DNA from 2 places in the Micromonospora sp. WMMC241 genome. Region 1 is predicted to be linked to the other one. Evidence: riboswitches for the same ligand, from Rfam matches in the RefSeq annotation. Region 1 holds a riboswitch; the other holds the start of a gene.
What was found. A riboswitch is a leader RNA that binds a small molecule or an ion and turns the genes downstream of it on or off. The one in region 1 is predicted to bind S-adenosylmethionine.

Region 2: linked by a shared signal. The riboswitch ahead of O7598_RS11720 (ABC transporter substrate-binding protein) and the one ahead of O7598_RS01770 (aminotransferase class V-fold PLP-dependent enzyme) in region 1 are both predicted to bind S-adenosylmethionine.

Annotation. Positions count from the first base shown of each region.
Region 1 covers NZ_JAPZBF010000001.1:359,674-365,066, forward strand. The annotation lists gene O7598_RS01760 (HD domain-containing protein) at 1-279, opposite strand, end outside; gene O7598_RS01765 (FUSC family protein) at 349-1,590, shown strand; gene O7598_RS01770 (aminotransferase class V-fold PLP-dependent enzyme) at 1,601-2,866, opposite strand; SAM riboswitch class IV at 2,913-3,033, opposite strand; gene O7598_RS01775 (PrsW family intramembrane metalloprotease) at 3,057-4,508, shown strand; gene O7598_RS01780 (hypothetical protein) at 4,513-4,680, opposite strand; gene O7598_RS01785 (GroES family chaperonin) at 4,776-5,123, opposite strand; gene O7598_RS01790 (AI-2E family transporter) at 5,278-5,393, shown strand, end outside.
Region 2 covers NZ_JAPZBF010000001.1:2,535,031-2,540,423, reverse strand. The annotation lists gene O7598_RS11735 (acyl-CoA dehydrogenase family protein) at 1-822, opposite strand, end outside; gene O7598_RS11730 (PadR family transcriptional regulator) at 819-1,397, opposite strand; gene O7598_RS11725 (hypothetical protein) at 1,437-1,877, opposite strand; SAM riboswitch class IV at 1,987-2,097, shown strand; gene O7598_RS11720 (ABC transporter substrate-binding protein) at 2,340-3,197, shown strand; gene O7598_RS11715 (amino acid ABC transporter permease) at 3,236-4,012, shown strand; gene O7598_RS11710 (amino acid ABC transporter ATP-binding protein) at 4,009-4,752, shown strand; gene O7598_RS11705 (carbohydrate ABC transporter permease) at 4,753-5,393, opposite strand, start outside.

The sequences.
Region 1 (5,393 bases):
GTCGGCGCTGGCCCGCTCGTTGGCGTCGCCGCCCGCGCGCGGGTCGTAGACCGCGTCGTGGCACCACGCCGCGAGCCGGACCAGGTCCGGGCGGCGGGCCCGACCGGCGTACGCGTCGACGACGTCGAGCACCGTCCGCAGGTGATCCACCGTGTGGTGGTGTCGGTGCGGCTCCCGCCAGCCGGCCAGCAGCCGCGCCCCGGCCCGCCGCACGGCGTCCGGGTCGGTGGCCCCGGCCGCCCGCGCCGCGGTGCGCCATCGCGCGGTCAGCTCGTCCATCCGGTGCAGTCTGCCCGATCCGGGCGGCGGGGCGAGGATTCACCCGGGGCGGGACGGGTAGTACCCGCCATGGCCCGGGACCCACGACCGCCGCTCCTGCGGCGGATGACGTCGCGCGAAGGGCTGGCCGATCTGGACGGGCCGCGGATCTCCGCCGCCATGGACGAGCTGCGCGACAAGGGCAAGGCCACCCTGCACGACCGGCTGCACCGGGTTCGCACCGCGTTCGGCCTGGCGTTGCAGGCCGGGCTCGCGGCCGGGTTGGCGTACCTCGTCTCGCACCGGCTGCTGCACAACCCGCAGCCGGTCTTCGCGCCGATCTCCGCGGTGGGCACGCTGGCCGCCTCGGTCGGCCAGCGGTTCCGGCGCACTGTCGAGCTGATCATCGGGGTGGCGGTCGGTGTCCTCGTCGGCGACGTGCTGATCTACTTCCTCGGCACCGGCGCCTGGCAGCTCGCGCTGGTGGTGACCTCGGCGATCCTGCTGACCATCTTCGCCGGGGCGAGCGTGGCCATCGTGATCCAGGCGGCGGCGACCGCGGTGCTGATCGTGACGCTCAGCCCGTCCACCCAGAACCTGGAGTTCCCACGTTTCGTCGACGCCTTCATCGGCGGCAGCATCGCGCTCGTGGTCACCGCCGTCCTGCTCCCGCTCAACCCGCTCCGGGTGATCAACCGGGCCGCGCGGCCGGCGCTGGACCTGCTCGCCGAGCAGCTCGACGTGTGCGCCGAGGCGCTGCGCAACCGGGACCGGGGCGCGGCCCAGCGGGCGCTGTTCCGGCTCCGGGAGAACAAGGAGGAACTGGCCGCGCTGAGCGAGGCGATCGAGGGCGCCAAGGAGACCATCACCATCTCGCCGGCCCGCTGGCACCGGCGCAGCGAGCTGACCCACTACGCGGAGGCGGCCGAGCCGATCGACCGGGCGATGCGCAACAGCGGCACGCTGATCCGGCGCTCGGTCACCATGATCGAGGACGAGGAGGCGATCCCCGAGCCGATGCCGGACGCCATCGCCCACCTCGCCGAGTCGGTACGCCTGCTCCGGCACGAGTTCGCCGTCGGGGAGGAGCCGCAGCAGGCCCGGGAGCGGACGCTGCGCGCGGTCAGCGAGGCCGGCCGGGCGTACGGCGTGGGGGTGGGCTTCTCCGGCAGCGTGGTGATCGCGCAGGTGCGTACCGCCGCCAGCGACCTGATGGTGGCCTCCGGCATCGAGCAGGAGGAGGCGAACCGCCTGGTCCGCGAGGCGTTCCACGGCAGCGACCAGCAGGCCGACGAGGCGCCCCGACCTCCCACCGCCCCGCCGGTCGGCTGACCGTCGACGGTCAACGGGAGAGGGTGGCCAGGGCCCCCAGGAGGGTGTCGATCTCGTGGGCTGTGGTGCCCAGGCCGAGGCTGGCGCGCAGGGCGGTGGGGGGAAGGTCGGCGCGGCCGGACCGGGCGGCGGCCTCGGCCAGCAGGCGCCGGGTCAGGGGATGGGCGCAGAACAGGCCGTCCCGGACGCCGATCCGGTGCCGGGCCGCCAGGTGCGCGGCCACCTCGGCGGAGTCCCGCCCGGCGACCACGAAGCTGACGATGCCCACCCGGGGCGCCGCCGGGCCGAACGTGCGCAGCTCCACCACGTCCGGCAGCGCGGCCAGGCCGGACCGCAGCCGGGTCAGCAACGCCTGCTCCCGGGCGTGCAGCGCGGCCCGGTCCACCGCCGCGAACGCCGCGCAGACCGCCGCCAGCGCCGCCGCGCCGAGCAGGTTCGGGGTGCCGCCCTCGTGCCGGGCCGGGCCGGTGGTCCACCGGACGTCGTGGGTGGCCGCGCCGACGTGGCTGGTCGCCCCGCCGCCGGGCAGGTACGGCGGGGCGGCGTCCAGCCAGTCCGCGCGCCCGACCAGCACGCCCGCGCCGAACGGGGCGTACAGCTTGTGGCCGGAGAGCGCCACGTAGTCCAGGTCCGACGCGGTCACGTCGACCGGGGCGTGCGGGGCGAGCTGCGCGGCGTCCACCAGGATCCGCGCGCCGTACCGGTGGGCCACCCGGGCCAGCTCGGCCACCGGCCAGCGCTCGCCGGTCACGTTGCTGGCGCCGGTGACCGAGACCAGCACCGGCAGGCCGGGCCGGGCGTCGCGGGCCAGCTCGCCCAGCGCCAGGCTCAGGGACCGGACCGCGCCGGCCGGGCTGTCCGGGACCGGCAGCCGCACCGAGCCGCGCGGCCAGGGAAGCAGGTTGGCGTGGTGCTCACCGCCGAAGGTGACCACCGTGGTGCCGGCGGGCAGCGCCCGGGCCAGCAGGTTCACCGCGTCGGTGGTGTTCCGGGTGAAGATCACGTGATCGGTGGGGCGGGCGCCGAGGAAGTCCGCCACGGTCTGCCGGGCCCGCTCGTAGGCGAGCGTGCAGCGCCGGGACAGCGCGCCCGCGCCGCGGTGCACGCTCGCGTACCAGGGCAGCAGCTCGGCCACCGCGTCGGCCGCGGCCCGCGCGCACGGCGCGCTGGCGGCGTGGTCCAGGTTGATCTCTCCCGGTACGCCGAGCACGCCGAGCGGGTCCGGTCGGACCGGCCCGGGCAGCGTGGGCGGGGCGGGGACGAGGGTGACGGTCATGGCGGAGCCTCCCGGGCCACCGGGGACCCCCGGATGTCGCCGAAGGGGTCCGCGCTTGCCCAGCACGCGTGTCGGCGCTGGGCCCGGTCATCACCCGGGGCACCCCACCGCGAACTGACGAGGGTTGCCGGCCAGCAAGCCGGGGCTTGACGCTGGCGCTCGTGACCTGTTGCGGAGCATAGCCGTCGTGATGCGGCCGGAACAGTGGGGCGCGGGTGACTACGCTGACCGCATGGCCGTCACCCCGCCCGGCGGAGCACTGCCGCCGCCGTCCGCGCCCGCCGTCCCGCCGCCCGGGGCGCCGACGCCGCGGATGCCGCTGCGCCGGCTCGGCTGGCGCCGCTTCCTGGCGCTGGCCGGGGTGGTGCTGCTGATCGCGGCCGGTGCGCTGTTCATGGTGTTCACGCTGGGCGAGAGCCTGGGCGCCGAGGCGCTGCTGATCGGCGTGATCGCGGCGATCCTGCCGGTGCCGGTGCTGGTGTCCTGCTTCCTCTGGCTCGACCGCTACGAACCCGAGCCGCTGAAATACCTGATCTTCTGCTTCGCCTGGGGCGCGTTCGTCTCCACCGCCATCTCGCTGCTGGTCAACGAGACGGGCGCACGGCTGTTCAAGGACTGGGGGCTGCCCGCCGCGCTGACCGCGGTGCTGGTCGCGCCGTTCATCGAGGAGCTGACCAAGGCGGCCGGGCCGATCCTGCTGCTGATCTTCCGGCGACGGGAGTTCTCCGGGGTGACCGACGGCCTGGTCTACTGCGGGCTCTCCGCGGTCGGCTTCGCCATGGTGGAGAACATCCTCTACCTGGGCGGGTACGGCTACCGCACCGGCGTGGAGGAATACGGCCCGGCCACCGGCGCGCAGCAGGTCATCGCGATCTTCATCGTGCGGATCCTGCTGTTCGGCTTCGCCCACCCGCTGTTCACCTCGATGACCGGCGTCGGGCTGGGCGTGGCCGCGCGTACCGCCGACCGGCGGGTGCGGATCCTCGCCCCGCTCGCCGGCCTGCTGCTGGCCATGATGCTGCACGGCACCTGGAACCTGATCCCCTCACTGGCGCAGGCCACCGGGCAGACGGTGATCGTGCTCTACGGCTACATCGGCGTGATGGTGCCGATCTTCTTCGGCATGGTGGGGCTGGCCGTCGGCCTGCGCGCCTGGGAGGGGCGGCTCACCGAGCGCACCCTGCCCGACTACGTCCGGGCCGGCTGGCTCACCCCGCCCGAGGTGGCGGCGCTGGGCAGCCTCGGCCGGCGGCACGCCGCCCGCGCCTGGGCCCGGCGGGTGGCCGGCGACGGCGGGGTGAAGGCGATGCGCGGCTACCAGTTCGCCGCGACCCGGTTGGCGTTGCTGCGCGACGGCATGCGCCGGGGGCTGGACCGCAAGCCCGCCGAGCGGGACCGGACGGCGCGGGAGGAACGGGAGCTGCTGGACTCGATCGCCGCGTACCGGTCGTTCTTCGTCGGCCGCGACCCGCAGGCGCCGGTCGGGGTCTGGGACGGTCAGCGCTACCACCTGCGGTTCCCGGACGGCTCCCAGCGCGCGGTCGAGGCGCCGGACGAGCCGGTGGTGCCGATCCCGGTGGTGCTGGCCCCGCCACCGCCGCCGATCGGGCACGGCCCGCACCCGTGGTATCCGCGCGGCTGAGCGCTCAGGCCATCAGGCCGGTGAGGAAGTCGCCCAGCCCCTGGGCGATGGCCATCAGCGCGACCCCGATGCCCCGGAACAGCTGCGCCGCCCCGTCCGGCCGGAACGCCATGAAATAGATCAGGAACGCGAGGAACCCCCAGGCGAGAATCCTTTTGATCACGATCGGCATGGTCCCTCCCCAGGGCGCGCTGAGGTGCCTGGGCTTCCCGCCGGGACGCGCCGCAAACGGCGCGGCGCTGGAGGTAGAGCCGGCGGAGCCGGCCGTCAGAGGTAGAGGCCGGTGGAGCCGGTGTCGCTGCTCTCCACCCGCTCCGCCGCCACCGCGTGCACGTCACGCTCGCGCAGCAGCACGTACGCCCGGCCGTGCAGCTCGACCTCGGAGCGGTCGTCCGGGTCGAAGAGCACCCGGTCCCCGGCGACGATCGAGCGCACGTGCGGCCCGACGCCCACCGCGGTGGCCCAGGCCAGCCGCTTGCCGACCGCCGCGGTCGCCGGGATGACGATGCCGGCGGTGGAGCGGCGTTCCCCCTCACCGCCCTCGGTACGCACCAGCACGCGATCGTGCAGCAGGCGGATGGGCAGCCCGGCGTCGAGACTCTGGTCGGCGGTCACGCGAAGACGCTACCGCGCGCCCCACGGGCGGTCCCGTCGTGGTTGCCGGTGGCCGCGACGGGGCAATGTGTGGCGGGACCGCCCTACGGTGGGCCGGTCGGACGTATCCTGTCCCACCTGTGACGTGGGTGGACCATTCTTGCGGGAGGTGCGCTTGAGCCGCTTCGAGCGGATGCGCGGACGGCTCCGCCGCGCGTACGAGTCGGGTCGTGAGGCGGCTGCGGCCGGCCGGTCCGACGCGGACCCGACTCCCGGCGAGGCGGGCGGCGT
Region 2 (5,393 bases), 2.2 Mb from region 1:
CGCCTCGTACATGGCGTGCTCGCAGATGCCGATGGAGGCGGTGCAGAGGTTGAACTTGCCGACGTTGACGGTGTTCAGCGCCGCGTCGAAGGCGGCCGGCCCGGTGTGCAGCACGTCCTCGGCGCGTACCGGGTAGTCCTCCAGCCGGAACTCGGAGACGTACATCTGGGCGTTGACCACGTTGCGGACCAGCCGGTACGCCGGGTGCCGGCTGTCCGCAGCGAAGAACACGTAGCCCTCGGGGCCCTCCACGTCGGCGCGCCGGCCGAACACGGAGACCAGCCCGGCGACGTTGCCGTTGCCGATGTAGTACTTGCCGCCGGTGGCCCGGAACCCGCCCTCGCCGTCGGGGGTGAGCAGCATGTCGGTGGCGTAGATGTCGGCGCCGTGCGGCCGCTCGGAGAGGCCGAACGCCATCACGTGCCCCTGGTCGAGCAGCTCGGCGGCGCGGGCCCGGGCGGCGGCGTTGCCGCTCTGCCAGACCGGGCCGAGGCCGAGCACGGTGACCTGCCAGGTGTACCAGTAGCCGAGCCCGTAGAAGCCGAGGATCTCGCTGAGCGCCGCGTTGCGGGCGGTGTCCCACCGCTTGTCCTTGTCGTCGCCGCCGGCGCCGGCGGGGGTGAGGAACGTGGCGAACAGGCGTTCCCGGGCGGCGAAGTCGAGGAAGTCGGCGTACCACTCGCGCTCGTGGTAGCTGTCGACGAGCGCGCGCTTGCCCCGGTTCTCGAACCAGTCGATGGTGGCGCGCAGCAGTCGACGGGAGGTCTCGTCGAGGTCGGCGGGGTCGTAGCGGTGCGGGTGGAACAGCAGCGGGTCGCTCACGGCGCGGGCCTTTCCGGGTCGGGGTCGGGGTCGAGGGCGCGGAGGGTGGCCAGGACGTCGTCCAGCCAGGCCAGCACCATCCGCTCGTACGCGATGCCACCGCGCAGCACGACGTGCTGGAGCGCCGCCCGGGCGTCCGGTGCGGCGGGGTCGGCGAAGTCGCGGCGTTCGCCGGCCAGGTAGCCGGCGAGGACGGACTCATGGTCGGCGCGGTAGCGCTCGACCTCGGCGAGCAGGGCGGCGCGCCCGGCGGCGTCGTCGAACGCGGCGCCGCGGATCTTCACGGCCAGCTCGTGCCGGACGGCCTCCGGGCGCACCGGGGCGTGCAGCCAGCCGAGCAGCGCGGCCCGGCCGGTGGGGGTGACCGACCAGACCTTCTTGTCCGGCAGGCTCTCCTGGTCGACCTGGACGCCGGTGATCCGGTCGTCGTCGGCCATCTGCTTGAGGACGCGGTAGATCTGCTGGTGGGTGGCGGTCCAGAAGCGGCCGATCGAGCGGTCGAAGCGACGGGCCAGCTCGTAGCCGGAGGCGGGTTGCTCCAGCAGCGAGACGAGGATGGCGTGCTCCAGCGACATGCCGGCCATCTTGCTATGCACTTTGTTGCATAGCAAGCCCTAGTCGGGCAGGTATCCCCGCAGCGCGTCGAACTGCGCCACGGTCAGGTAGGACGGGTTCGCCGCCTGCGGCTGCCGGAACACCTCCGCGCCGGCCAGCACCGGATCGGCGCGGAGCAACGCCCGGCGCACCCGCCACGGCTCGTCGAGAATGGTCAGGTCCAGCGGCAGCGTCCACGGCCCACCCGGCTCCCCCGGCACCGGCGCTCCGGCGACCCGCCCCACCCCCCACACGCCGTACGGCGCGCGGCCTCGACTGCCGCTGGCCCAGAAAACCACCGGCTGCCCGGCGCGCATCAGGCGGACCCGGTAGCCGGGCCGCACGCACCAACTCCCCACCCGGGGGTCGGCGGCGAAGCGGGCGGTCAGGTCCACCTGCTCCGCGTTGCCCTTGATCAGCCAGGCGCCGAGATCGTCCAGGGTCACCCGCCGGGAGTCCATCGGGCCATTCTGCGTCGCGGGCGCCGGCGCCGCCCGGTAAGGCACGGCGCGTGAGGGTGGTCATAACGGCTGGACGCCCGGCGGACCCGTGCTGCTAGCCTTCTCGGCAGGTCATGAGCGCCAGCGTCAAGCCCCGGCTCGCTGGCCGGCAACCCTCCACCACGGTGGGGTGCTCCGGGTGAGGACCAGGCGCCGGCAGCCGTCGGCGCAAGCGTGGCCTGGCACCCAGGTCAGCACCGACGACCAGGGAGACCCGATGTTCGCCCCACCCCTCGCACAGGCCCGCCCTCTGCTGGTCAAGCGCCGCCACGTCGACCTGATGCGGGTGTGCAGCGACCGCTGTCGCGTCGCGCGCTGACCGAGCGTTCCAGCCCTTTCCCGATCCACCCTCCCGGCTCCGCCGCGCCCCGGCGACGCCAGCACCGGCGCGCGCCGCGCGTCCGTCCACTCTGGAGAGTTCCTGTGCGTATCCGTACCGCCCTGACCCGCGTCGCCGCGCTCGGCGCCGCCGCCGTGCTCACCGCCACCGCGCTGACCGCCTGCGGCGGCGGTGGCGCCACCGACCAGGCCGACAACCCGTACGGCCTGCTCCAGCCCGGCGTGATCCGGGCCGGCACGCTCACCGACGCCCCGCCGAACGTCTACCTGAAGGACGGGAAGTTCACCGGCTTCGACAACGACCTGCTCACCGCCGTCGCCGGCAAGGTCGGCCTGAAGGTGGAGTTCGTCGGCACCGACTTCTCCGCGCTGCTCTCCCAGGTCAACAATCGCAAGTTCGACGTGGGCAGCTCGTCGGTCACCATCACCGAGGCCCGGAAGAAGACTGTGGACTTCGGCAACGGCTACGACTTCGGCTACTTCGGCCTGGACGTTCCCGCCGGCTCCCCGCTCACCGGCTTCGACCAGCTCACCGGCAAGCGGGTGGTGGTGGTCCAGGGCACCGTGCAGGACGACTTCGCCACCCGGGAGAAGCTGAACCCGGTGCGCGTGCCCGACTACAACGGCGCCGTCAACCAGCTCAAGGCCGGCACCGCCGACGCCTGGATCGCCCCGGCCGAGATCGGCGACAAGTCCGCCGCCGACAGCAACGGCAAGATCAAGGTCGCGGCGAAGCAGCTCAGCCCGGCACCGACCGCGTACGCGGTGGCGAAGGGCAACGACAAGCTGCGCGAGGCGCTGAACAAGGGCCTCGACGAGGTGATCGCGGACGGCACCTGGAGCCGGCTCCAGGCGCAGTACTACCCGGGCCGGCCGATCCCGGCCGACTTCACGCCCGGCAGCGGCACGGTCCCGGTGCCCTCGCCGTCGGCCGCCTCCTGACCAGGTAACCGCGAACGAGCAGGGCGGACGGAGGAACGATGGATCCACTGCGCACCCTCTGGGAAACCTTCTTCGACGGTGACTCGATGCGCGAGGCGCTGCCCGAGATGCTGACCGTCGGGTTGCCCAACACGCTGATCCTGGCCGTCTCCGCCGCCCTGCTCGGCTCGGTGCTGGGCATGCTGCTGGCGGTCGCGGGCATCTCGCGTACCCGATGGTTGCGGTGGCCGGCCCGGGTCTACACCGACGTGTTCCGCGGCCTCCCGGCCGCGGCGACCATCCTGCTCATCGGCGTCGGCCTGGCGCCGCTGGGGATGGAGGTCTGGGGGCCCAACCCCTACCCGCTGGGCGTGCTGGCGCTGTCGCTGATCGCCGCCGCCTACCTCGGCGAGATCTTCCGGGCCGGGATCCTCAGCGTCGAGGCCGCCCAACTGGAGGGCGCCCGGGCGCTCGGCTTCTCCTGGGGCGAGTCGATGCGGCTGGTGATCATCCCGCAGGGCGTACGCCGGGTGCTGCCCGCCTGGGTCAACCAGCTCATCGCGTTGATCAAGGACTCCAGCCTGGTCTACTTCCTCGGCCTGCTGGCCAGCCAGCGGGAGCTGTTCCGGATCGGGCAGGACTACGCGGCGAACACCGGCAACCAGTCCGCGCTGCTGCTCGCCGGTCTGTTCTACCTGCTGCTGACCGTGCCGCTGACGCACGCGGTCAACTGGCTGGACCGGCGGCTGCGGCAGGGCCGCCCGGCCGCGCCGCCCGAGCCCGAGCCCGACCTGGCGCCGGCCGGCGTCACCCCGACCGGAGGGAACCCGCGATGAGCACCAGCACCGCCGGCTCGGTCAGCCTCGCCGTCCGCGACGTGCACCTGGCCTTCGGCGCGCACCGGGTGCTGCGCGGCGCCGACCTGGACGTGGCCCGGGGCGGCACCGCCTGCGTGATCGGGCCGTCCGGCTCCGGCAAGTCCACGCTGCTGCGCACGATCAACCGCCTGATCGAGCCGGACCGCGGCGACGTGCTGCTGGACGGACGCAGCGTCCTGCGCGACGACCCGGACGCCCTGCGGCAGCGCATCGGCATGGTGTTCCAGCAGTTCAACCTCTTCCCGCACCTGAGCGTGCTGCGCAACGTCACGCTCGCGCTGCGCAAGCTGAAGAAGCTCGGCGAGGATGAGGCGGTGGCGCTCGCCCGGGCGCAGCTCGACCTGGTCGGGCTGGCCGCCAAGGCCGACGCCCGCCCGGCGCAGCTCTCCGGCGGGCAGCAGCAGCGCGTTGCCATCGCCCGGGCGCTCGCGCTGCGCCCGCAGGTGATGCTCTTCGACGAGGCCACCTCGGCGCTGGACCCGGAACTGGTCAAGGGCGTGCTCGCGGTGATGGCGGACCTCGCCGCCGCCGGCATGACCATGGTGGTGGTCACGCACGAGATGGGCTTCGCCCGCACCGTCGCGGACACTGTCGCGTTCATGGACGCCGGCGTGGTGCTGGAGGCCGGGCCGCCGGCCGCCGTGTTCGAGGCGCCGGCGCACCCCCGGCTGCGGCGGTTCCTGTCCCAGGTGCTCTGATCAGCCCTTGACCGCGCCGATCAGCACGCCCTTGATGAAGTGCCGCTGCACGAACGGATAGACCGCGACGATCGGCGCGACGGTCAGCACCACCACCGCCATCTTGACCGCCTCGGTCGGCGGCATGTTCACCCCGGTGGTGCCGCCGGCGGTGTGCGGCGCCTGCCCGGCCAGCAGGTAACTCTGCAGCACCCGCTGGATCGGGTACATGTCGTTGCGGTCCATGAACAGCAGCGCGTCGAACCAGACGTTCCAGTAGCTGACCGCGTAGAAGAGGCCGACCACGGCGATGACCGCGCGGGACAGCGGCAGCACGATCCGGCCCAGGGTACGGAAGTCGCTGGCCCCGTCGATCCGGGCGCTGTCCAGCAGCTCCTGCGGGATGCCCTGGAAGAAGCCGCGCACCACGACGAGGTTGAACACGCTGATCGCCGGCGGCAGGACCAACGCCCAGATGGTGTCCTTCAGGCCCAGCCCGGTGACCACCAGGTAGCGGGGCACCAGCGGCGGATAGACCAGGAACGGGATCAGGAAATACGCCAGCAGCCAGCGGTGACCGACCGACGTCGGCCGGGACAGCCCGTACGCGGCCAGCACGGTGACGGTCAACGCGATCGCCGTGCCGATCACGGTGACCAGCG